One region of the Parapedomonas caeni genome, then DNA from elsewhere that is predicted to be linked to it. Evidence: predicted binding sites of a transcription regulator. Region 1 holds the regulator's gene; each other region holds the start of a gene.
The links. Region 1 encodes LexA, which represses DNA repair genes until DNA is damaged. Its sites were predicted from a motif close to GTTCCNCNCTTGTTCT; they were not measured.
Positions count from the first base shown of each region.

Region 1 (7,032 bases):
GCTGCCTTGACGAACTGGGTATCACCTTCATGCTGGCCAACGCCCATCACCCGGCGATGCGGGCGGTGGCGGACGTGCGCCGTCAGCTCGGCATTCCCACCATCTTCAATCTGGTCGGGCCGCTGTCCAACCCGGCGGCGATCCGCCGCCAGGTCGTCGGCGTGTTCGGCGAGCCTTGGCTTGACCGCATGGCCGAGGCGCTGGCCCAGCTTGGCACCCGCCACGCCTGGGTGGTGCATGGCGCCGGCGGCATGGACGAGCTGTCGCTGGCCGGCCCCTCTCACGTCGCTGAACTGAAGGACGGCACGGTGCGCCGCTTCACCCTGACGCCGGCCGATGCCGGCCTGGCGGAAGCCCCGGTGGACGCGATCCGCGGCGGTGACGTCGATCACAACGCCGCCGCGCTGCGCCGGCTGCTGGCCGGCGAGCCCGGCGCCTACCGCGACACCGTGCTCTACAATGCCGCGGCCGCGCTGATCGTCGGCGACCGCGCAACCACCCTGACCGACGGCGTGGCCCAGGCCGCCCGGGTGTTGGACAATGGCGCGGCCGGCACGTTGCTCGACCGCTGGGTCGCCCTGACGCAGGAGGCATGACATGGACACGCTGGCGAAAATCCTGGCCGACAAGCGCCAGCACATTGCCGGTCGCAAGGCGGTGAAATCGCTCGCCGCGCTGGAGGCGGACGCCCGCGCCCAGAGCCGGCCCCGCGGTTTTCTGGCAGCCCTTGAGGCCGCCCGCGCCGACGGCCGCTACGGCCTGATCGCCGAGATCAAGAAGGCCAGCCCGTCCAAGGGGCTGATCCGCGCCGACTTCGACCCGCCGAGTCTGGCCCAGGCCTATCGCGACGGCGGCGCCACCTGCCTGTCGGTGCTGACCGACGAGCCCTATTTTCAGGGCAGCGACGCCTATCTGATGGCCGCCCGCCGCGCCGTCACCCTGCCGGTGCTGCGCAAGGACTTCATCATCGACCCCTATCAGGTGACCGAAGCGCGGGCGATCGGCGCCGACTGCATCCTGCTCATCATGGCCGGCCTCGCCGACGCCCAGGCCGCCGAGCTGGAGGCCGCCGCCCACGAGCTGGGCATGGATGTGCTGGTGGAAGTCCACGACGCCGGGGAGCTGGAGCGCGCCACCCGGCTCAATACCCGCCTGCTCGGCATCAACAACCGCAACCTGAAAACCCTGGTGGTCGACATCAACACCACCATCGAACTCGCCGGCCTGCTGCCGCAGGGCTATCTGCTGGTGGGCGAAAGCGGGCTGAAAACCAAGGCCGACCTCGACACGCTGGCGGCGCGCGGCGTCACCACCTTCCTGGTGGGCGAATCCCTGATGGCGCAGGCCGACGTCACCGCCGCCACCCGCGCCCTGCTCGGTCTGGCGGCGTGAGCACCCTCTCCCACGTCGACGCCGGCGGCCAGGCCGCCATGGTCGATGTGTCGGGCAAGCCGGTGACGCAACGCGTCGCCGTCGCTACCGGCATGATCCTGATGTCGCGGGCGGCCTTCGAGGCGGTGCGCGACAACGCCATCGCCAAGGGCGACGTGCTGGCGGTGGCGCGGGTCGCCGGCATCATGGCGGCGAAGAAAACCGCCGAGCTGATCCCGCTGTGCCACCCGCTGCCGCTCTCCAGGGTCGGCATCGACTTCACGCTGCACCCGGACGACTGGGTGATCGAGGTCACCGCCACCGCCAAGACCCAGGGCCAGACCGGCGTCGAGATGGAAGCACTCACCGCCGCCAGCGTCGCGCTGCTCACCGTCTACGACATGGCCAAGGCGGTGGACAAAGCCATGCGCATCGAGGGGGTGCGCCTGCTCGCCAAGACCGGCGGCAAGTCCGGCGACTGGACGGCGCCGTGCTGAGCGTCCCGGACGCGCTGGCGCGGGTGCTGGCGCTGGCGCCGCAGCCACTGGCCTGCGAGACCGTGCCGCTGTCCGACGCGCTGGACCGTCATGCCGCCGCCGACGTCACGGCGCTGCTCACCCAGCCGCCGTTCGCCGCTGCCGCCATGGACGGTTATGCCGTGCGCTTTGCCGACCTCGCGCCTGACCACCCCCTGCGACTGATCGGCGAGTCCGCCGCCGGGCGGCGCTATCCCGGCCATCTCGGACCTGGCGAGGCGGTGCGCATTTTCACCGGCGCGCCGCTGCCCGACGGCGCCGACACCGTGGTGGTGCAGGAAGATACCCGCGCCGACGGGTCGCGGGTCATTCTCACCGGCGACGGACCCGGCGCCCCCGGCCGGCACATCCGCGCCGCCGGTCTCGACTTTTGCGCCGGCGACACGCTGATCCGCGCCGGCGACCGGCTGACGCCGGCCCGGCTGGGCCTCGCCGCCGCCGGGGGGCACGCCGCCCTCCCCGTCGCCCGCCGCCCACGGGTAACACTGCTGTCCACCGGTGACGAGCTGGTGCCGGCCGGCCAGACGCCGGGGCCGGACCAGATCGTCAACTCCAACGGCATCATGCTGGCGGCCCTGCTGCGCCAGGCCGGCGCCGAAGTGCGCGACCCCGGCATCCTGCCCGACCGGCCCGAGGTCATCCGCGATGCCATCGCCGCCAGCAGCGAGGCCGACATCCTGGTCACCGTCGGCGGCGCCTCGGTGGGCGACCATGACCATGTGCAGGCGGCCTTGCTGGCCGCCGGCGCCGACATTGACTTCTGGAAGATCGCCATGCGGCCGGGCAAGCCGATGATGCTCGGCCAGCGCGGCCGCGCCGTCGTACTCGGCCTGCCGGGCAACCCGGTGTCGGCGTTCGTCTGCGCCCGGCTGTTCCTGCTGCCGCTGGTCCGGCGGTTCCTGAGCCCGCACGCCCCGGCGGACCGCTGGCTGACCGGCCGGCTGGACGCGCCGCTGAAGCCCAACGGCGAGCGCGATCATTTCATGCGCGCGCGGGTGGAGCGGGATGGCGGTGGCTGGCGGGTGACGCCGCTGGGCCAGCAGGACAGCAGTCTGCTGGTGCCGCTTGCCGCCGCCAACGCGCTGGCCCTGCACCCGGCCCACGCGCCGGGGCGGCCAGCGGGTGCGGAAATCCGCTTTCTCCCCCTCGGCGACGATTGACGCGCCAGCAGAACCTTAGTAGAACGTTCCTTGTTCGTTCCACAAGGAATAGCGTATGCTGACGCGCAAACAACATGATCTGCTGATCTTCATCCACAACCGCCTGGAAGCGGACGGCATTTCGCCGTCGTTCGAGGAGATGAAGGAGGCGCTGGGGCTGAAGTCCAAGTCGGGCGTCCACCGGCTGATCAACGCGCTGGTGGAACGCGATTTCATCCGCCGCCTGCCCAACCGCGCCCGCGCGCTGGAAGTGCTGCGGCTGCCGGAGGCGGCGGCGCCCAGGCGCGGCACGCCCAAGCCGACGCTGGCGACCGACCGCGAGGCCGCCATCGCCTCGGCCGAAAACGTGGTGCGCGGCAGCTTCGGCAAGGCCAAGGCGCCGGCCAGCGCGCCGGCGGCCGCGACGTTCCTGGAGATCCCGCTGCACGGCAAGATCGCCGCCGGCACGCCGATCGAGGCGCTGGAGGGCGATACGCTGCTGGCGGTGCCGCCGGCGCTGGTGGGCGCGGGCGAGCATTATGCGCTGGAAGTCTCCGGCGACTCGATGATCGAGGCCGGCATCTTCGACGGTGATTATGCCATCATCCGCAAGGCCGACACCGCGCTCGACGGCGATATCGTCGTGGCCCTGGTCGACAGCCAGGAAGCCACGCTGAAGACCCTGCGCCGCAAGGACGGCAAGGTCCGGCTGGAGGCCGCCAACCCCTCCCACAAGAGCCAGGTCTATGAACCGAAACGGGTGCGGGTGCAGGGCAAGCTGGTCGGCCTGATGCGCCGTTACTGAGGTGCCTTGAGACTCGTCCCCGCGCCCGCTGGCGCCACGTTCCACGGATGCCGGCCGCGCCCGGCCGCCGTGGTTTGTGTCCGCACCGATCCGTCGTCGAGGAAGCGCAACGTCACCGCGCCGGTGCGCGATAGCGCCGCGCGGTCGAAGCGGTAGAGACGTGGCGCGCACCACGCCGGCAGCCGGCGGGCAGCCACCACAACATCCGATTGCGCGCACAGCCAGCCCAGCTCGCGGTAGGGCAGCCAGGCGTTGATCTGCGCCACCTGCCACACCCGGTCGCCGCGGTGCAACGCCACCCGGCACACCGCCGGTCCGCAGTCCTGATCCACCCGTGCGGTACCCGCGATGTCAGCCAGCCGCTGCGCCGGCGCATCCTCCGCCTGCCCCTCCTCCTCCAGCCAGCTCATCCGCGCGAAGCGCCCGGCGCGCAGGGTCGAGAAGGCCAGCCGTCCGTCCTCGCCGCGCACCGCCAGCAGCCGGCCATCGTCGCTGATGTACAGATCCGGCACCGGCGCCGCCCAGGCGACGAGCGCGCCGGACGCCAGCAGTAGCAACCCCAGCCACCGCGCGCGGGTTCGCCACAGCGCCAGCCACAACAGCCCCAGCACCATCATCACGAACGCCCAAGGCGGCAGCAGCCGCCAGCGTGCCACCGCGCCCGGCCAACCGGCAACCTCGCGGGCGGTGGCGAGCAACAGGTCGATGCCATAGCCAAGCAGCATGTATAAGGGGTCGGCCAGCCCGAACGGTTCCAGCACCACCACAAGCACCAGCAGCGGCATGATCCAGAAACTGGTGAGCGGGATGGCGACCAGGTTGGCGACCAGCCCATAGACACCGGTCTGGTTGAAGTGGAACAGCGCGAACGGCGCCAGCGCCACCTCGGCGACGGCGCCACTGGCGAGCAGCCCGCCCAGCCACCGCCACCCCCGCGTGACGAGGCCATCCTCCGGCCCTCCGGCCAGCCAGCGCGCCGCGAATCCCGATTGATACAGCGCCACCAGCCCGGTGACGGCAGCGAACGAGAGTTGAAAGCTGGGGCTGAGCAGCCCTTCCGGGCGCACCACCAGGATAAGCACCGCCGCCGCCGCGATCAGCCGCAGGCTGATCGCCTGGCGCCCCATCAGCACGCCGGCCAGCACGATCAGCGTGGCGATGCAGCTGCGCACGGTGGGCAGGCTGGCACCGGCAATCAGCGTATAGCCCACGGCGGCGGACGCGGCCATCGTCGCCGCGATCGCCTTCACCGGCCAGTGCAGGGCGATCCACGGGCTCAGGCACAGCAACCGGCGCAGGAGCAGGAACACGCCGCCACTGACAATGGCGATGTGCAGACCCGATATCGCCAGCAGATGCGCCAGCCCGCTGTCGCGCATGGCCGCGGTCACGTCCGGCGCGACGCCGCTGCGATCCCCCGTGACCAGGGCCGCCGCCACGCCGCCGGCCTCGCCCCCCACGCCGCCACGCAGCCGGGCGGTCAGGCCGGCACGGGCAGCCTCAAGCCGCCGCGTCCAGCCGAGCGGCGGCGGCGCGATCGCGGTCACCGTAACCGGCCCCAGCACGAACCCGGTCGCACCGATCTGGTGGAACCACGCGACCCGGCCGAAGTCATAGCCCCCTGGTGCGCTCGGGCCGCCCGGTGGCCGCAGTGACGCCCGCAGCGCCACCCGGGCACCAACGGCGACGTCGGCGGGCGGCGGCGCGCGCAAGCTCAGGCGCACACGCACCGGCATCATCGCGGGTGCCACCCCGGCGATCGACGCCGGCGCGACGACAATGCGGTGCACGCCGCGCGCCGACACACCCTGTTCCACTACCGCGCCCGTAACCACCGCGCCCCACAGCGGCCGCGCCAGCACCGGCGCCCGCGCCGTCTCCACACGAACCCAGGCAAGCAGCAATCCGGCGACCACCAGTAGCGCGGCAACGCCCGTCACCCGGCCGAGCGCGGTGCGCCAGCGCGCCAGCAGCACCAGTCCCAGGCAGGCGATCGCCACCGCCAGCCACTGCGCCGGCCGGGCGAGCGCGAAATAGGCGCCAATGCCGGTTCCCATGCACACCGGCACCCACAGTACCCACTGATCCCGTTCCGCCAGCAGCCAGGCCTCCAGGCGCCGCGATGCCGCCGCCGCGCCGGCCGCGACGTCGGCAATCCGATCGCCCATGGATGCCACCTGCGAGATTTGAACCCCCTGTCCCGCTGTGCTAGAGCCGCCCCACGTTTCGCCCACCACTTTTCAATCAGGTACATGATGGGTTCAAGTCCGTCCCAGGTCGTCACGCGATTCGCACCGTCGCCCACCGGCTTCCTGCACATTGGGGGCGCCCGCACGGCGCTGTTCAATTTCCTGTTCGCCCGCCACCATGGCGGCCAGTTCCTGCTGCGCATCGAGGACACCGACCGCGAGCGGTCGACCCAGCCGGCGATCGATGCCATTCTGGATGGCATGCGCTGGCTCGATTTCACCTGGGATGGCGAGGTGGTCTACCAGTTCGCCCGTCAGCAGCGCCACGCCGAGGTCGCCCGCGAGCTGCTGGACAAGGGCCACGCCTATTACTGCTACGCCACCCCCGCCGAGCTGGAGGAAATGCGCGAGACCGCCAAGCGCGAAGGCCGGCCGATGCGCTACGACGGTCGCTGGCGCGACCGCGACCCCTCGGAGGCGCCCGCCGGCGTCAAGCCGGTGATTCGCCTGAAAGCGCCGCGCGAGGGCGAGGTCACCATCCATGACCTGGTCCAGGGCCCGGTGACCGTCTCCAACGAGCAGCTCGATGACATGATCCTGCTGCGCGCCGACGGCACGCCGACCTACATGCTGGCGGTGGTGGTGGACGACCACGACATGGGCGTCACCCACGTCATCCGTGGCGACGACCACCTCAACAACGCCTTCCGCCAGCTGGCGCTGATCCGCGCCATGGGCTGGCCTGAACCGCACTACGCCCACATTCCGCTGATTCACGGCGCCGACGGCGCCAAGCTGTCCAAGCGCCACGGCGCGCTGGGGGTCACCGAATACCGCGAAATGGGCTTTCTGGCGGAAGCGGTCGAGAACTACCTGCTGCGGCTCGGCTGGGGCCATGGCGACGCGGAAATCATCAGCCGCGCCCAGGCCGTCGAGTGGTTCGACATCGGGGCCGTCGGCCGCTCGGCATCGCGCTTCGACATCAAGAAGCT
Region 1 covers NZ_JBEUDS010000003.1:96,194-103,225, reverse strand. The annotation lists gene trpD (anthranilate phosphoribosyltransferase) at 1-596, shown strand, start outside; gene trpC (indole-3-glycerol phosphate synthase TrpC) at 598-1,392, shown strand; gene moaC (cyclic pyranopterin monophosphate synthase MoaC) at 1,389-1,868, shown strand; gene ABU113_RS03600 (molybdopterin molybdotransferase MoeA) at 1,862-3,067, shown strand; gene lexA (transcriptional repressor LexA) at 3,123-3,851, shown strand; gene ABU113_RS03590 (ComEC/Rec2 family competence protein) at 3,845-6,019, opposite strand; gene gltX (glutamate--tRNA ligase) at 6,107-7,032, shown strand, end outside.

Region 2 (7,032 bases), on a different contig from region 1:
CCGGGGCCTCGGCGGCGGCGGTCACATCCTGGCCGCGCAGCAGGCCGTAGAGCCGGTCGAGGGTGCGTTTCGACTGCTCCACCAGCTGGTCGTTCCAGTCCAGCGGCTGGCGGTAGTGCGCCGACAGCAGCGCCAGCCGGACGGTCTCGCCCTTGACGCCGGCGGCGAGAATCTCGCTCACCAGCAGTACGTTGCCCAGCGACTTCGACATCTTCTCGGCGTCGATCGACAGGAAGCCGTTGTGCAGCCAGTAGCGCGCCAGCGGCGCGTGGTTGGCGCACACCGACTGGGCGATCTCGTTCTCGTGGTGGGGGAAGATCAGGTCCTGCCCGCCGCCGTGGATGTCGATGGAGCGGCCGAGATGCGCTTCAATCATCGCCGAGCACTCGATGTGCCAGCCCGGCCGGCCGCGCCCCCACGGGCTGTCCCAGCCCGGCTGGTCCGCCGTCGAGGGCTTCCACAGCACGAAGTCGGCCGGGTCGCGCTTGTAGGGCGCCACTTCCACCCGGGCGCCGGCGATCATGTCGTCGCGGTTGCGCCGGGACAGCGCGCCGTAGCCGTCGAACGACGGCACGTTGAACAGCACGTGGCCGTCGGCGGCGTAGGCGTTGCCGTGGGCGATCAGCCGCTCGATGAGGGTGATCATCTGGGCGATGTGGTCGGTGGCGTGCGGGTCGATGGTCGGCGGCAGGACGCCGAGTGCCGCCATGTCGTCGAGGTAGAAAGCCTCGTACTTGCCGGTCACCGCCTTGATGCGGTCGTTGATCGGCAGGGCCGGGTCGAGCGCTTCGGCGGCCTTGTTGATCTTGTCCTCGACGTCGGTGATGTTGCGGGCATAGACCACCTGGTCGGCGCCATAGGTGCGTCGCAGCAGCCGGAACAGCACGTCGAACACCACCGGCGGCCGGGCGTTGCCGATGTGGGCGCGGGTGTAGACGGTGGGGCCGCAGACATACATCGTCACCCGCCGGGGGTCGGCGGGGATGAAGGCGTCCTTGGCGCGGGTCAGCGTATTGTAAAGGTGCAGGCTCATGGCGCGTGTGTAGCCGCTGGCCGCGCGCGAGAGAAGAGGCTTGGGCGGGTGGCGGCGGTTCCTCGGGCCGGCGGCGGGCGGGCGCGGGGGCGGCGCCTCGGATCAGATGTCGACTTCCTTGTCGCTGCTCTTCTCGAACAGCTTGTCGAGTTCCCGGCGTTCCCTGTCGGAATAGCCGTCGCCCGCCGGCGGATGGTCGGGGGGCAGCAGCATGCCGTTCACCATTTCACCATCGCCCTCCTCGCCATGCTCCTCGCGCACCCAGCCGATGAAATCCGACACCAGGTTGGCGGAGGTGGAGACGACGCCGTAGGTCTTTGCACCGGCGATCCAGTCCGGCATTTCGTCATGGTCGAGGAAGAGCCCCAGGAACATGTAGGCGAAGCTGACGATGATCAGCCCGCGCGCCATGCCGAAGGCGCCGCCGCCCAGCCGGTCGAGCGGGGCGAGCGCGGAACTCTTGACCCGGTTGCCGAGCAGGGTGGCGGCCAGCCGTACCAGCGCCACCGTCACCAGCACGATCAGCACCAGGGCGGCGATGTCGCCGCCGGCGTCCGAGCCGATCGAGTCGCGCATCCAGTGGGAGATCGGGGTGAACAGCAGCTTCAGCGCCAGGATGGCGGCGATCCACGCGCCCAGCGACAGCAGTTCCACCACCAGTCCGCGACTGATGCCGTAAAGGCCGGAAAGGCCGACGATGGCCAGAACGAAGATGTCGAAAGCGGTCATGGATGTCCGCCAGAAAACACACACTGAACTGGCAGTTAGGCCGTCCCCGTCAGATGGTCAACCAGCTGGGCGAGGCTGGTGAAGCCAGTCGTGGCGATTTCGCGACCACTGTGGCCGGCGGTGCCGCTGGCCGGCGCCAGCGCCCGGGAAAAGCCCAGCTTCGCCGCCTCCTTCAGGCGGGCGACGCCCTGCGACACCGGCCGCACCTCGCCCGACAGCGCGATCTCGCCGAACACGATGGTCTCGCTCGCCAGCGGCCGGTCGGCCAGCGCCGAGACCAGCGCGGCGGCGACGGCGAGGTCGGCCGCCGGTTCCGTGACGCGCAGCCCGCCCGCCACGTTGAGATAGACCTCGCAGCCGGCGAAGCCCAGCCCGCAGCGCGCCTCCAGCACCGCGAGAATCATCGCCAGCCGGCCGGAGTCCCAGCCCACCACGGCCCGCCGGGGGGTGGCGCCGGTGGGCACCCGCACCACCAGGGCCTGGATTTCCACCAGCACCGGCCGGGTGCCCTCCATGCCGGCGAACACCACCGAGCCGGAGACCGGCTGGTCGCGATGGGTGAGGAACAGTGCCGACGGGTTGGCGACCTCGGCAAGGCCGCTTGTCACCATTTCGAAGACGCCGATCTCGTCGGTGCCGCCAAATCGGTTCTTCACCGCGCGCAGGATGCGGAAGCTGTGGGCCCGCTCGCCCTCGAAGTAAAGCACGGTGTCGACCATGTGCTCCAGCACGCGCGGGCCGGCGATCTGGCCGTCCTTGGTGACATGGCCGACGAGGATGACCGCGGCGCCACTGGTCTTGGCGTAGCGGATCAGTTCCTGGGCGCAGGCGCGCACCTGGCCCACCGTGCCGGGCGCGGCCTCCAGCTGATCGGAATAGAGGGTCTGGATCGAGTCGATCACCACCAGCGCCGGCGGCGTGCCGGCCTCCAGCGTGGTCAGGATGTCGCGTACCGCGGTCGCCGCGCCCAGCTGCACCGGCGCGCCGGCGACGCCCAGCCGCTCGGCGCGCAGCCGCACCTGGTCCATCGCTTCCTCGCCCGAGACATAGACCACCGCGTGGCCGGCCGTGGCCAGCCGGGCCGCCGCCTGCAGCAGCAGGGTGGACTTGCCGATGCCGGGGTCGCCGCCGATCAGCACCGCCGAGCCCGCCACCAGGCCGCCGCCCAGCACCCGGTCGAACTCGGGGATGCCGGTGGCCCGGCGCGGCGGCGGCGCCACCTCGGCGGCCAGCGGCGCCAGCTCGATGCGCCGCCCGCCCGAGCGCAGGCTGTGCTTGGCGGCGAACGGGGTGACGACGGGGGCGGCCTCCTCGGCCAGGCTGTTCCACTGGCCGCAGTCCGGGCATTGGCCGGCCCACTTGGGTTGGCTGGCGCCGCAGGACTGGCAGACGAAAAGGCGTTGCGGTTTGGCCATGGCAGCGATGTTCCCGTTATGTTCATGTCGGGATAGCCGGAATCGCCGGCGACCGCAAGGGGCCGTCGGCAGGTCGGGCGGGGCTGGCCGGGGGGTGCGGTGTCAGCCGCGCTTGATGTCCATCTGGATCGGGCCGTCGGCCTTGCCGTGGACGAACTGGTCGACATAGGGGTTGCCGCTGTCGTCGATGACCGCGCGCGGGCCTTCCCAGACGATCTTGCCGTGGTAGAGCATCGCCACCCGGTCGGCGATCTTGCGCACGCTCGACATGTCGTGGGTGATGGTGATGGTGGTGGCGCCCAGATCGCGCACCCGCTCGACGATCAGGTGGTTGATGACGTCGGCCATGATCGGGTCGAGCCCGGTGGTCGGCTCGTCGAAGAAGATGATCTCCGGCTTGGCGGCGATGGCGCGCGCCAGCCCGACCCGCTTCTGCATGCCGCCCGACAGCTCGGCGGGCTTGAGGTCGGCGACGTCCGGGTTAAGTCCGACCCGGCGCAGGTTCTCGATGGCGACCTCGCGGGCCTCCTTCGCCTTCATGCCGTGGCCCTGCATCAGGCCGAAGGCGACGTTGCGCCAGACGGGGAGCGAATCGAACAACGCGGCGCCCTGAAACAGCATGCCGAATTTGTCGAGCACCCGCCGGCGCGCGTCCCCGCGCAGGCCGACCACGTCCTGGCCGTCCACCTGAATGCGCCCGGCGTCGGGCTTGAGCAGCCCCAGCACGCACTTCAGCAGTACCGATTTGCCGGAGCCGGAGCCGCCGATCACCACCAGCGACTGGCCGCGCGCCACCGAGAGGTCGATGCCATCGAGCACTACCTTGGGGCCGAAGCGTTTGGAGACGCCGGTGAGCGCGATCTTGGCCGGCGTCGGGGCGGGGGTGGGGGCGTTGCTCATGAGCCGAACACGATCACGGTGATGATGAGGTTGGCGAGCAGAATCAGGATGAAGGCCGAGACCACGGCGTTGGTGGTCGCCCGGCCGACACCGGCGGCGCCGCCGCTGGAGGTGTAGCCGTGATAGGAGCCCATCAGCGCGATGATGAAGCCGAACACCGCCGCCTTGACCAGCGACGAGGCGACGTCGTCCCATTCCAGATACTGGTGGGTGACCTTGAGATAGTTGGCGGGGTTGAAGCCCAGCCGCTCGGTGGCGATCAGGAAGCCGCCCATCACGCCGATGATGTTGGCGACCATGGTCAGCAGCGGCAGCACCAGCACCGAGGCCCAGATGCGCGGGGCGATCAGATACTTGAACGGTTCCGTCGACAGCGTGGTCATGGCGTCGATCTGCTCGGTCACCCGCATGGTGCCGATCTCGGCGGCCATCGAGGATGACACCCGGCCGGCCACCATCAGGCCACCCAGCACCGGCCCCAGCTCGCGCACGATGCCGATGACGGTGATCGCCGCCACCGCGCTTTCGGCGTTGAAACGGGAGCCGCCGACATAGATCTGCTGGGCCAGCGCCGCGCCGGTGAACAGCGCTGTCAGCCCCACCACCGGCAGCGAGAAATAGCCGATGTGCAGCATCTGCTCGGCCACCCGCCCGAGATAGAAGGGCGGGCGCACCATGTGCGATACCGCGAGCCCGGCAAAGCGGGCGAGGCGGCCGATGGCGCCCAGGCTGGCGATGGTGAAGCGGCCAATGACCGCGAGAACATCAGGAATCAGCGACACGCGGGCCCTCACTGCTGGCCAAGGTAGCGCCGGTCATAGCGGTGCCCGAGGGTCGTCAGCAACTCATAATGCGTCAGACCGGACCACTGGCTCGCCTCGTCGAGGCTGATGCCGCCGCCCAGCACGCTCACCCAGTCGCCGGTGGCGCAGGCGGGCGCGTCGGTGACGTCGAGCGTCACCAGGTCCATCGACACCCGGCCGACCACCGGGCAGCGGGTGCCGGCCACCACCATCGCGCCCCGGTTGGAGAAGCCGCGCAGATAGCCGTCGGCGTAGCCGATGGCGATGGTGGCGATACGGCTGGGGCGGGTCGCCCGCCAGGTGGCGCCATAGCCCACGGTGTCGCCGGTCCCGATGGTCTTGAGCTGGAGAACCTGGGCCTCCACATGCGCGACCGGCCGCAGCCGGTCGGCCAGCGCCGGGTGCACGACGCCACCATAAAGGCCGATGCCGGGGCGGACCAGATCGAAGGCGAAGCCGGTGCCGCGAGCAATGCCGGCGGAATTGGCGAGACTGCGGCGGGCCACCGGCAGATCACGGGCAAGGCGCGCGAACGCGTCGCGCTGGACCTCGCTCATCGGGTTGTCCGGCTCGTCGGCGCAGGCGAGGTGGCTGAGCGCGAGGTCGAGGGTCAGGCCGTCGAGATCGAGGCCCGCCAGCTGGTCCGGGCGCAGCCCGAGCCGGTTCATGCCGGTGTCCAGCATCAGGTCGCACGGCGCGCCGGCCCCGGCGTCGTGGCGCCACTGTGCCACCTGCTCCGGCGCGTTGAGCACCGGCTGCACGCCAAGCCCCCGCAGCGCCGGCACGTCGCCCGGCAGCAGGCCGCCCAGCAGGTGCACGGTCGCGTCGGGCAGCCGCTGACGCACCGCCGCGGCCTCGGCGAGCGTGGCGACGAAATAGTCCTGGCAGCCCTCGCGCCACAGCCGGTCCAGCGTGTGGTCAAGCCCGAGGCCGTAACAGTCGGCCTTGACCGCCGCCCCGGTCCGCGCGGCGTCGGCCAGGGTCGCGAAAGTGCGGTAATTATGGGCGAGCGCGTCGAGATCGACGCTCAGGCGGGCACGGGGGCAGGAAAGCGGCGACATGCTGTGCACCGATAACGAGCGGGGGGGCGAATGGCAAACGCTCGTGATGTCGTATTAACCTTCTTTATGGTATCACTGCCTCAAGCGGCGGGGCGTGATCAGGGAGAGGTTCGGCCCATGATTGGCAGGCGGTTGTTGGAGCATTGCGGCACCGGGGTGTTCCTGGGCACGACATTGCTGGCACTGCCGGTCGCGGCGGCCATGTGCGGCGTGCGACTGGCCGGCTTCGGCCTGGTCGCGGCGACCTTCGGCGGCATGCTGGCCCTTGATACCCTGCGCCGCGTCGCGATCGGGCCGGATGGCCGCCGGCAGGCGCGCGCGGTGGCGCTGGCGATGCTTGCAAGCCTGTTCCTGCTGGCACTGACCGCGACACTGGTGGATTTGTCGCCGCCGGAAAATGAATCGCCCGAAGACGTAACTGCATATTGAACGCCCCCACACTCTTCGTTATAGGGGCGTCCTTCCGACGCGTGCGGTCGTGGCGGAATTGGTAGACGCGCAGCGTTGAGGTCGCTGTGGGGTAACTCCCGTGGAAGTTCGAGTCTTCTCGACCGCACCAGTCTGGCCGGCCTGACCTCGCCGGCCCGCGGGCTCCCGAAGCCCCCCGGTCATCCCACTTTGCCGACCTTGTGCCACGCCGGAACCGCCGGCGGGCGCCTCACAGCGTCGCCAGACTGCCGAGAATGACGGTGGCCTGGCTCGACAGCGTGCCCCCATTGCCGTGCGCCAGCGCCACCTCGACGTCGGCAAGCTGGTTGGCGGCCTCGCCGCGAATCTGCCGCGCCGCCTCGACGATGGCGAACAGACCGTACATGCCGGGGTGGCAGCATGACAGGCCGCCGCCGTTGGTGTTGACCGGCAGGCTGCCGCCGGGGCCAATGTGGCCGTCGGCGACGAAGCGGCCGCCCTCGCCCTTGGGGCAGAAGCCGAGGTCTTCCAGGAACAGGATCGTGTTGATGGTGAAGGCGTCGTAGAGTTGCACGACATCGATGTCGGCCGGGCCGACGCCGGCGGCGGCATAGGCGCGCGGACCGGATTCCGCCGCCGCGGTGACAGTGACGTCGGGCGCCTGGGCGATGGCGTTCCACCAG
Region 2 covers NZ_JBEUDS010000005.1:64,987-72,018, forward strand. The annotation lists gene cysS (cysteine--tRNA ligase) at 1-1,033, opposite strand, end outside; gene ABU113_RS05365 (CvpA family protein) at 1,136-1,762, opposite strand; gene radA (DNA repair protein RadA) at 1,798-3,177, opposite strand; gene ABU113_RS05375 (ABC transporter ATP-binding protein) at 3,280-4,077, opposite strand; gene ABU113_RS05380 (MlaE family ABC transporter permease) at 4,074-4,859, opposite strand; gene alr (alanine racemase) at 4,868-5,941, opposite strand; gene ABU113_RS05390 (hypothetical protein) at 5,972-6,370, shown strand; tRNA gene ABU113_RS05395 (tRNA-Leu) at 6,414-6,500, shown strand; gene ABU113_RS05400 (acetyl-CoA acetyltransferase) at 6,600-7,032, opposite strand, start outside.
Region 2: the regulator LexA is predicted to act here: its motif matches at 3,187-3,202, upstream of radA (DNA repair protein RadA).

Region 3 (7,032 bases), on a different contig from region 1:
AGCGATGGCGCGTCCTCCAGATCGAGCCGGCAGCCGATCACCAGGGGCAAGCCGTGCTTGCGCGCCGCCACATGGGCCCGCACCACGCCGGCCAGGCTGTTGCGGTCGGTGATGGCGAGTGCCGCCAGGCCCTGGCGCACGGCGGTCGTCATCAGCTCGTCCGGGCTGCTGGCCCCTTCGAGAAAGGTGAAATGGCTGGTCACCTGCAGTTCGGCATAGGCGGGCGCGCTCATGGGCTCGGTCCGTCCGCCATCAGGCCATCAGGCCATGCAGGTACCAGCGCGGCGCGCCGTCGGGCTCGCCGGCGGCACCTTCGTACAGGCCTTCGCGGAACAGCCACAGGCGCCGGCCCTCGCTGTCCTCGGCGCTGTAATAGTCGCGGCTGCGCGCGGTGGCGGCGGCGTCGCGCCACCATTCCGGGGCGATGCGTTCCGGCCCGGTGCTGCGGACGATGCGGTGCGTGCCGCGCCGCCAGACGATGCGCGCCGGCGGGCCATCCGGCACTTCCGCCAGCACCTCCACCGGCTCCGGGCGCGGCAGCAGCAGGATCGGGCGTGGCGCATCGACGTGCGTTGGCGGCCCGGCGGTGCGGGCCCGTCGCTCGGCGCGCTCCGGTACATGGCTGGCGACGCCGGCCAGACGATAGACGGCCTGTGCTCCCAGCCGGTTGGCGAGGCAGTCCTGCAGGCGGGCAAGCTCGGTGCTGCCGTCCGGGCCGGTCAGACCGACCTGCCGGGCGGCGAGCGGCGCCACCTCGATGGCGGCAAGCACCAGCGCGTCGATGCCGAAGGCGGTGGTCAGCCTCTCCAGTCGCGGCGCGAACAGCCGCAGGATGTGCGGCACCTCGCGCGAGGGCTGGGCCAGGCCGATGCGCAGCGCCGACACCTGGCCGTCGACCTGCATCGCCTGCAGCGCCAGCCGGCGGGCACCGACACCGGCGGCCGCCATCTCCTGCACCAGCGCCTCGACCAGCCGGGGCAGCCAGGCCGCCACCTGCGCGCGGTTGAGCAGCGGTTCGGCGAAAGCCTGCCGCACGGCATGCCGCGGTGGCGAGCGATAGGGCGCGGCGGGTTCGGCGCGCACGCCCAGCAGCTGGTCGAGGCGCAGCAGCACGGCGTCCGCCGCCGTGCGGGCCGGGAAGCGTCGGGCCAGGGTGCTGCGCGGCAGGCCGGCGAGGGCGCCGATGGTGCGCAGGCCGAAGCGCTCCAGCACGCCGATGCTGTCCGCCGACAAACGCAGCGCGGCGACGGGCAGGGCCGCGAAACCGGCAAGGCCGGCCGACGTGACCCGGCGCTGGTCGGGCGGGGCGAAGCGGGCCAGCGCCCAGGCGCCGCCGACGGTCGCCGCCAGACCCAGGCGGGGGCGCCAGCCCATGGCGCGCAGGCGGACCTCGATGTCGTCGAGCAGGGCGTCAGGACCCGGCCACAGGCCAAGACAGCCGGTGAGGTCGAGCAGCAGCCCATCCGCCCCGTCGAGGGCGACCAGCGGGGTATAGCGATCGCACCAGCGGGCCAGGGCGACCAGTGCGGCCTGGTCGGCCTCGGAGTCGCGGCTCTGCGTCGCCAGCGTCGGGCACAGCGCGCGCGCCCGGGCCAGCGGCTGGCCCGGCTGCACGCCGGCGCGGCGGGCCCCGGCGTTGACGGCGCTCACCAGCTGCCCGTGCGGGCCGCTGTCCACCAGCGCGAACTCAGGCGGCTCGGGGCGCGGCGGCTGACACTGGCGGGCGAGACGCCGCCAGCGGTCGATCGCCAGCCGGGGCAGCCACAGGGCCAGCCAGGAGGAAACGTCGGCTTTCATCGTTCCAGGTCACATCGAAGGCAAGGGGGGGCAGGCTGCGCGCCCGGGTCAGGCTCATCCGCCACACCGGCGGACCGGGCGTGCGCGGCGCATGGGGCTCGGGCCGGCTCGGCCGGCTTTCCACCCGCCAGCGGGTGTGCGCGGCACTGCCGGCGGCCCGGCCGCCGGCCGCGGTGCCGCCCAGCGACAGCCACAGGCAGGGGCAGCCATGGCGGGCCGCCGCGAGGCTGAGCCGCCGGCTGGCCGTGAAATCGAGCGCGCCGCCGATGCCGACGACCGCGGCCAGTCCGCCGGCGGCGGTGGCGGCGGCCGCCAGCCCTTCCTCCAGCGCCCAGGCGACATCCAGCTCCCGCCGGCCGACGGCGAACAGGAAGCGGGTGGGGTCGAGGCCCAGGGCCGCCATGCCGGGCCCGTAGGGCCGGCCATAGTCCATCGCCATGGCGGTGGTCGTCACCCACAGCACATCGCCGGCCGGGCGCCGGGCGAGCAGGGCCAGCAGCAGCGCCACGGCGCTGGCGGCGTGCGGGCCGGTGGCCGTCCAGTCGTGCAGCGCATCGGTGGCCAGACCGCCACCGAGGGCATGGTCGAGCGTCGGCTCGCCCCAGCTCCAGGGTGGCGCGCGGTCGGCTTCCAGCGTCAGCGGTCGCCCCTCCAGGGCGGCAATCCGCGCCTTGAGTGCCGATAGCGTCTGTGTCGTGCTGGCGTACGCCGCGTTCATGACTTCTCCCGACTCTGGCTGAATGTTCTTATTTTGTTCTTATTCGGCCGGCGGAGTCAAGGTCGTGGCGATCAGGCGCGTTCCCGCCTCGCCGGCGCGCAGTTGATCGGGCCGGCTGGCGAATGTCCCTCGATCCGGATACTGTGAGCGCCGATGCGCGCGGCATGGATGACCTTGCGTACGAGATCGGCTCGTCGCGCATTCAACGGGGACCGGAGAGGCGTATGGCGCCGGAGCTGGCGGAAGCATTGCCGCTAGGTGTTGCTGGGTTGGACACTGGACTGAGGTTGCTGTGGTGCAACGGGCTGTTTGGTCGCATTCTGGCGGCGCGCGGTGTGGCCGCCGCGCCGGGCGATGGCTACGCGAGCCTGCTTGAAGCCCTGCTCGCGACCACCGGCATGACACCGGAAGCGCGGGCCACCTGCGTCGATGCCCGGATCGCCGCCGCCTCGGCCGGCCGCGGGGATCACCACGTCATCAAGGCCAGGGGAGAATGGGCGATTGCCCTGACGACCGCGCGGGTTGGCACCGGTGAGACGGTGCTTACCCTGACCGACCTGAGCGAACAGGAACAGCGGGACGCCCTTCTCGGCAACGCGGAAATCATGGCCCGGTCCGGGGCCTGGCAGTATGACCTGATCACCCACGCGGTCGACTTCTCCGATGGCGCGTGGACGGTTTTCGGACCCGGTTCGAAGGAGCGGATGGGGTCGATCGACCAGTGGATCGCCGCCGTGCACCCGGAAGACCGGGCGCGCATGGCCACAGCCGTCGCCGAGGGCCGCGCCAACCTCACCCCCTATGACATCGAGTACCGCGTCTATCGTACCGACGGCACGCTGATCGACCTTGTCGCCAAGGGAATGCCGGTGCGGGATTCCCAGGGCCAGCCGCGCTGGTATCGCGGCATCTTCACCGATGTCTCGGAGATCCGTGAAACCCAGCGCGCGCTGGAGCGCAGCGAGGCACGCGGGCGGGCGATCATTGAAAACAGCCCCGATATCATCGCGCTGCTGGACGAGGCCGGGCGTATCGCCTTCGCCAGCCCGGCGGTCCGGACCATGCTCGGCTACGACGTGGCGGAGATGATCGGCATGGGCGTGGTGGACGTGGTGCATCCCGACGATATCCCGCAGGCAACCGCGGCGCTGGGCCGGATGGTGGCCACGGCGGGACATGGCGAGCAGCTGGAACTGCGACTGCGCCACAAGGACGGGCGGTGGGTCGACGTCGAAGTCGCCGGCCGCAATTTCCTCATCGACCCGGCGGTGCGGGGCATCCTGACCAACATCCGCGACATCTCCTACCGCAAGCAGGCCGAGGCCCGGTTGCGTCAGGCCCAGAAAATGGAGGCGGTCGGTCAGCTCACCGGGGGCATCGCCCACGACTTCAATAACCTGCTGGCGGTGGTGGCGGGCAACGTCGAGCTTCTGGCCGATCAGCTGCGCCACATCGACGCCCCGGGAGAGCTGGTCAACCGGGCCGAGCGGGCACTGCGCGCGACCGATCGCGGCGCGACCCTGACCCGCAGCCTGCTGGCGTTCGCCCGCCAGCAGACCCTGTTGCCCAGCACGCTCGACGTCAACCATCTGGTCGACGAGATGTACGAGCTGGTGCGCCGCACCTTGCCGGAGAATATCGCGCTCGGCTTCCTGCCCGCCGACGGCCTGTGGCTGAGCGACGTCGACCCGGGGCAGCTGCAGAATGCCCTGCTGAACCTGATCATCAATGCCCGCGACGCCATGCCCGATGGCGGCGCCCTGACCATCGAGACGGCGAACGTCACCCTTGATGATGATCTCATCGGCGACACCGAGGACATGGCGCCGGGGCCTTATGTGATGCTGGCGGTCTCCGACACCGGTGTCGGCATGCCGCCGGAGGTCGCGCGTCGGGCGTTCGATCCCTTCTTCACCACCAAGGGGCTGGGCAAGGGCACCGGACTCGGGCTCTCCATGGTGTTCGGCTTTGCCCGGCAGTCCGGCGGCCATGCCCGCATCTCCAGCGAGCCCGGTGTCGGCACCCAGGTGCGCCTGTACCTGCCGCGCTCCGCCGCCGGCACGGAGGACGCGCGTCATCACGGCAGCCATGACGGCGACATGGGAGGGCATGAACGGCTGCTGGTCGTCGAGGACGATCCCGACCTGCTGGCGCTGGCCGCCGATCTGCTGCGCGCTTTCGGCTATGCCGTGCTGGAGGCCCCCAGCGGCGAGGCGGCCCTGGCGGTGCTGGCGGAGCGCGCCGACATCGATCTGCTGCTGACCGATGTGGTGCTGACCGGCGGTCTCAACGGCGCGACCCTCGCCGAGCGCGCGCGGGTGCTGCGTCCCGGCCTGCGGATCGTGTTCATGTCCGGCTATACCGAAAACGCGGTTCTCCAGGGCCGAGGCCCCGCGCACAATGTGCGCCTGATCCAGAAGCCGTTCCGCAAGGTCGAGCTGGGGGCGGCGATCCGGGCCGCGCTCGACGCCGCGCCATCCCGCGACTGACGATGCCCCCCTCGTTGCCGCCGCCGCGGCCATGGACCAAAGGCGTGTGGCGAAGGCTGGACCGGTGTAGAGCCGTCAAGGGCTGCGATCCGAGGGCTGCTCGTAAACGTGGAAAGGCAAGATAATGGCGTGGATTTGGATTCAAGAGCCAGGGCAATATAGCAAGACCTACGATCCCGAGGCTGGTCTTCAGCTGTTAAGGCGAGGTGGCGGCCCGGGCTATACCGGCTATATCATCGTTCCCACCGACGACCATGCCAAGGAACTCTGCAGCTTCGGCAGCGGCAGGATCCGGCGCCCGGCGACCGCCGCCGAGCAGCGCGCACATCCGGGCGCCGAAACCCACCTGACGATGATCTTCAATGTCGGTCGGCCGATGCCCGGCTACACGCTGGCGGAGACGCACCAGATTGTCCGCGACGCGGTGATGGCCCAATGGCGGGGCGTGAACAGCCCGCTCGGACTGAGAGAATACATACTTGAAATCAAGATCAACGGATGAGGGGCTGACCATGGCACTGACCTATGACCAGGCGGTCGCCAAGCTGGCGACCATGCCTGCTGGCCTGAGCGGGGATGATGCGATCGGCTGGCTGCGGCAGCTGGTGACGGACACCGATGTCAGCGTGCCGGACGGGCGGACGGTCGTGCTGTTCAGTGGCATGGTCGACGCTGACCATTGGTCCGCACAGCGGACAGCCGGCGCGCGCGCCACGGCAGTGGCCTGACGCCGGCGCACAATGGCCGCCTGATCCACCGGAAAAAGGCGTCCCCATGCTTGAACGCGGCCACATCGAATTCATCCAGTCCCAGCTGCTGCCGTGGCGGCGCATCGGCCATGGCCTCGCCCGCCCGGACGCCGAATACAAGATGCTCAGCCGCGACCCCGCCGATGGCGCCTGTTCGATCCTGGTGCGCTATCCGGTCGGCTGGTCGCGCTTCGGACCGGAGCACATTCTGGCGGACGAGGAATTCTACATTCTCGAAGGCTCGCTGGAGATGGACGGCCATGTCTACCCGGCCGACAGCTATGCCTTCCTGCCGGCGGGCTGGACCCGCCACGCCATGCGCTCGCCGCGCGGCTGCGTGCTGATCGCCTTCTATGACCGCGAGCCGGTGCTGGTGCCGCACGCCGGTGACGGCACCGCCGAACAGTCGCCGCGGGCGATCCCGCACCTCGATCTGCGGGCGATGCCGTGGGACATGACGCTGAACGACCCCAACCTGCGCCACCTCGGCATCGGCCGGAAGAACCTGCGCACCGACGCCCAAACCGGCGAGCGCAGCTTCCTGTCGCTGATCCTGCCGCAGGCGGTGCCGCCGGGCGGGCAGGGGCCGCAGGAGGTCCACCCGGTGGTCGAGGAGTGCTACATGCTGGCCGGCGACATCACCGGCCCCCACGGCACCATGTACCCCGGCGGCTATTTCTGGCGCCCGGCCGGCATTCCGCACGGGCCGTTCGGCGCCCGCTGGGGCTCGGTGTCGCTGATCCGCTTCGTCGGCGGCCGCCACGTCAACGTCTGGACCGACGCCCAGGCGCCGTTCAGCTTCGATGCCCCCTATGATCCGGTGCTGCCGGAGGAGCTGCGGCCGTTCGCCGCCCACGGCTGGGTGCCGCCGGCGGCTTATTGAGGCCAGCCTGCCCGCCGGCCGACAAGAGGGCGCTGGCCGGTCGAGGAGGGGGCAGGCAGGGGGAGCGGCAGGCGGCAAATGGGCAGGGGGCTTGACCGCACCGGCCGTCCGCACCTATGGACATCCCACCTGCGCGCACGTCCGTCGCGCCCGGGGCGGTTAGCTCAGTTGGTAGAGCATCTCGTTTACACCGAGAGGGTCGGCGGTTCGAGCCCGTCACCGCCCACCATTGCCGCAAGGCGGTGTCTGATCCCGCATGGCTGCGCGCATGCCGCATGTGGCTGTATGCCATGCGGCGACATGCAGTGCGCCAGCCGTACCCTGAATTGACATTGCGTTCGCGGCATGGTTGCGTCCATCCTTGGCGCGACCGGCACGCTGCGGCAACCTCGGTGT
Region 3 covers NZ_JBEUDS010000001.1:190,558-197,589, forward strand. The annotation lists gene ABU113_RS00730 (error-prone DNA polymerase) at 1-233, opposite strand, end outside; gene ABU113_RS00735 (Y-family DNA polymerase) at 253-1,797, opposite strand; gene ABU113_RS00740 (ImuA family protein) at 1,688-2,515, opposite strand; gene ABU113_RS00745 (PAS domain S-box protein) at 2,680-5,004, shown strand; gene ABU113_RS00750 (hypothetical protein) at 5,129-5,506, shown strand; gene ABU113_RS00755 (hypothetical protein) at 5,517-5,732, shown strand; gene ABU113_RS00760 (cupin domain-containing protein) at 5,779-6,636, shown strand; tRNA gene ABU113_RS00765 (tRNA-Val) at 6,790-6,865, shown strand.
Region 3: the regulator LexA is predicted to act here: its motif matches at 2,540-2,555, upstream of ABU113_RS00740 (ImuA family protein).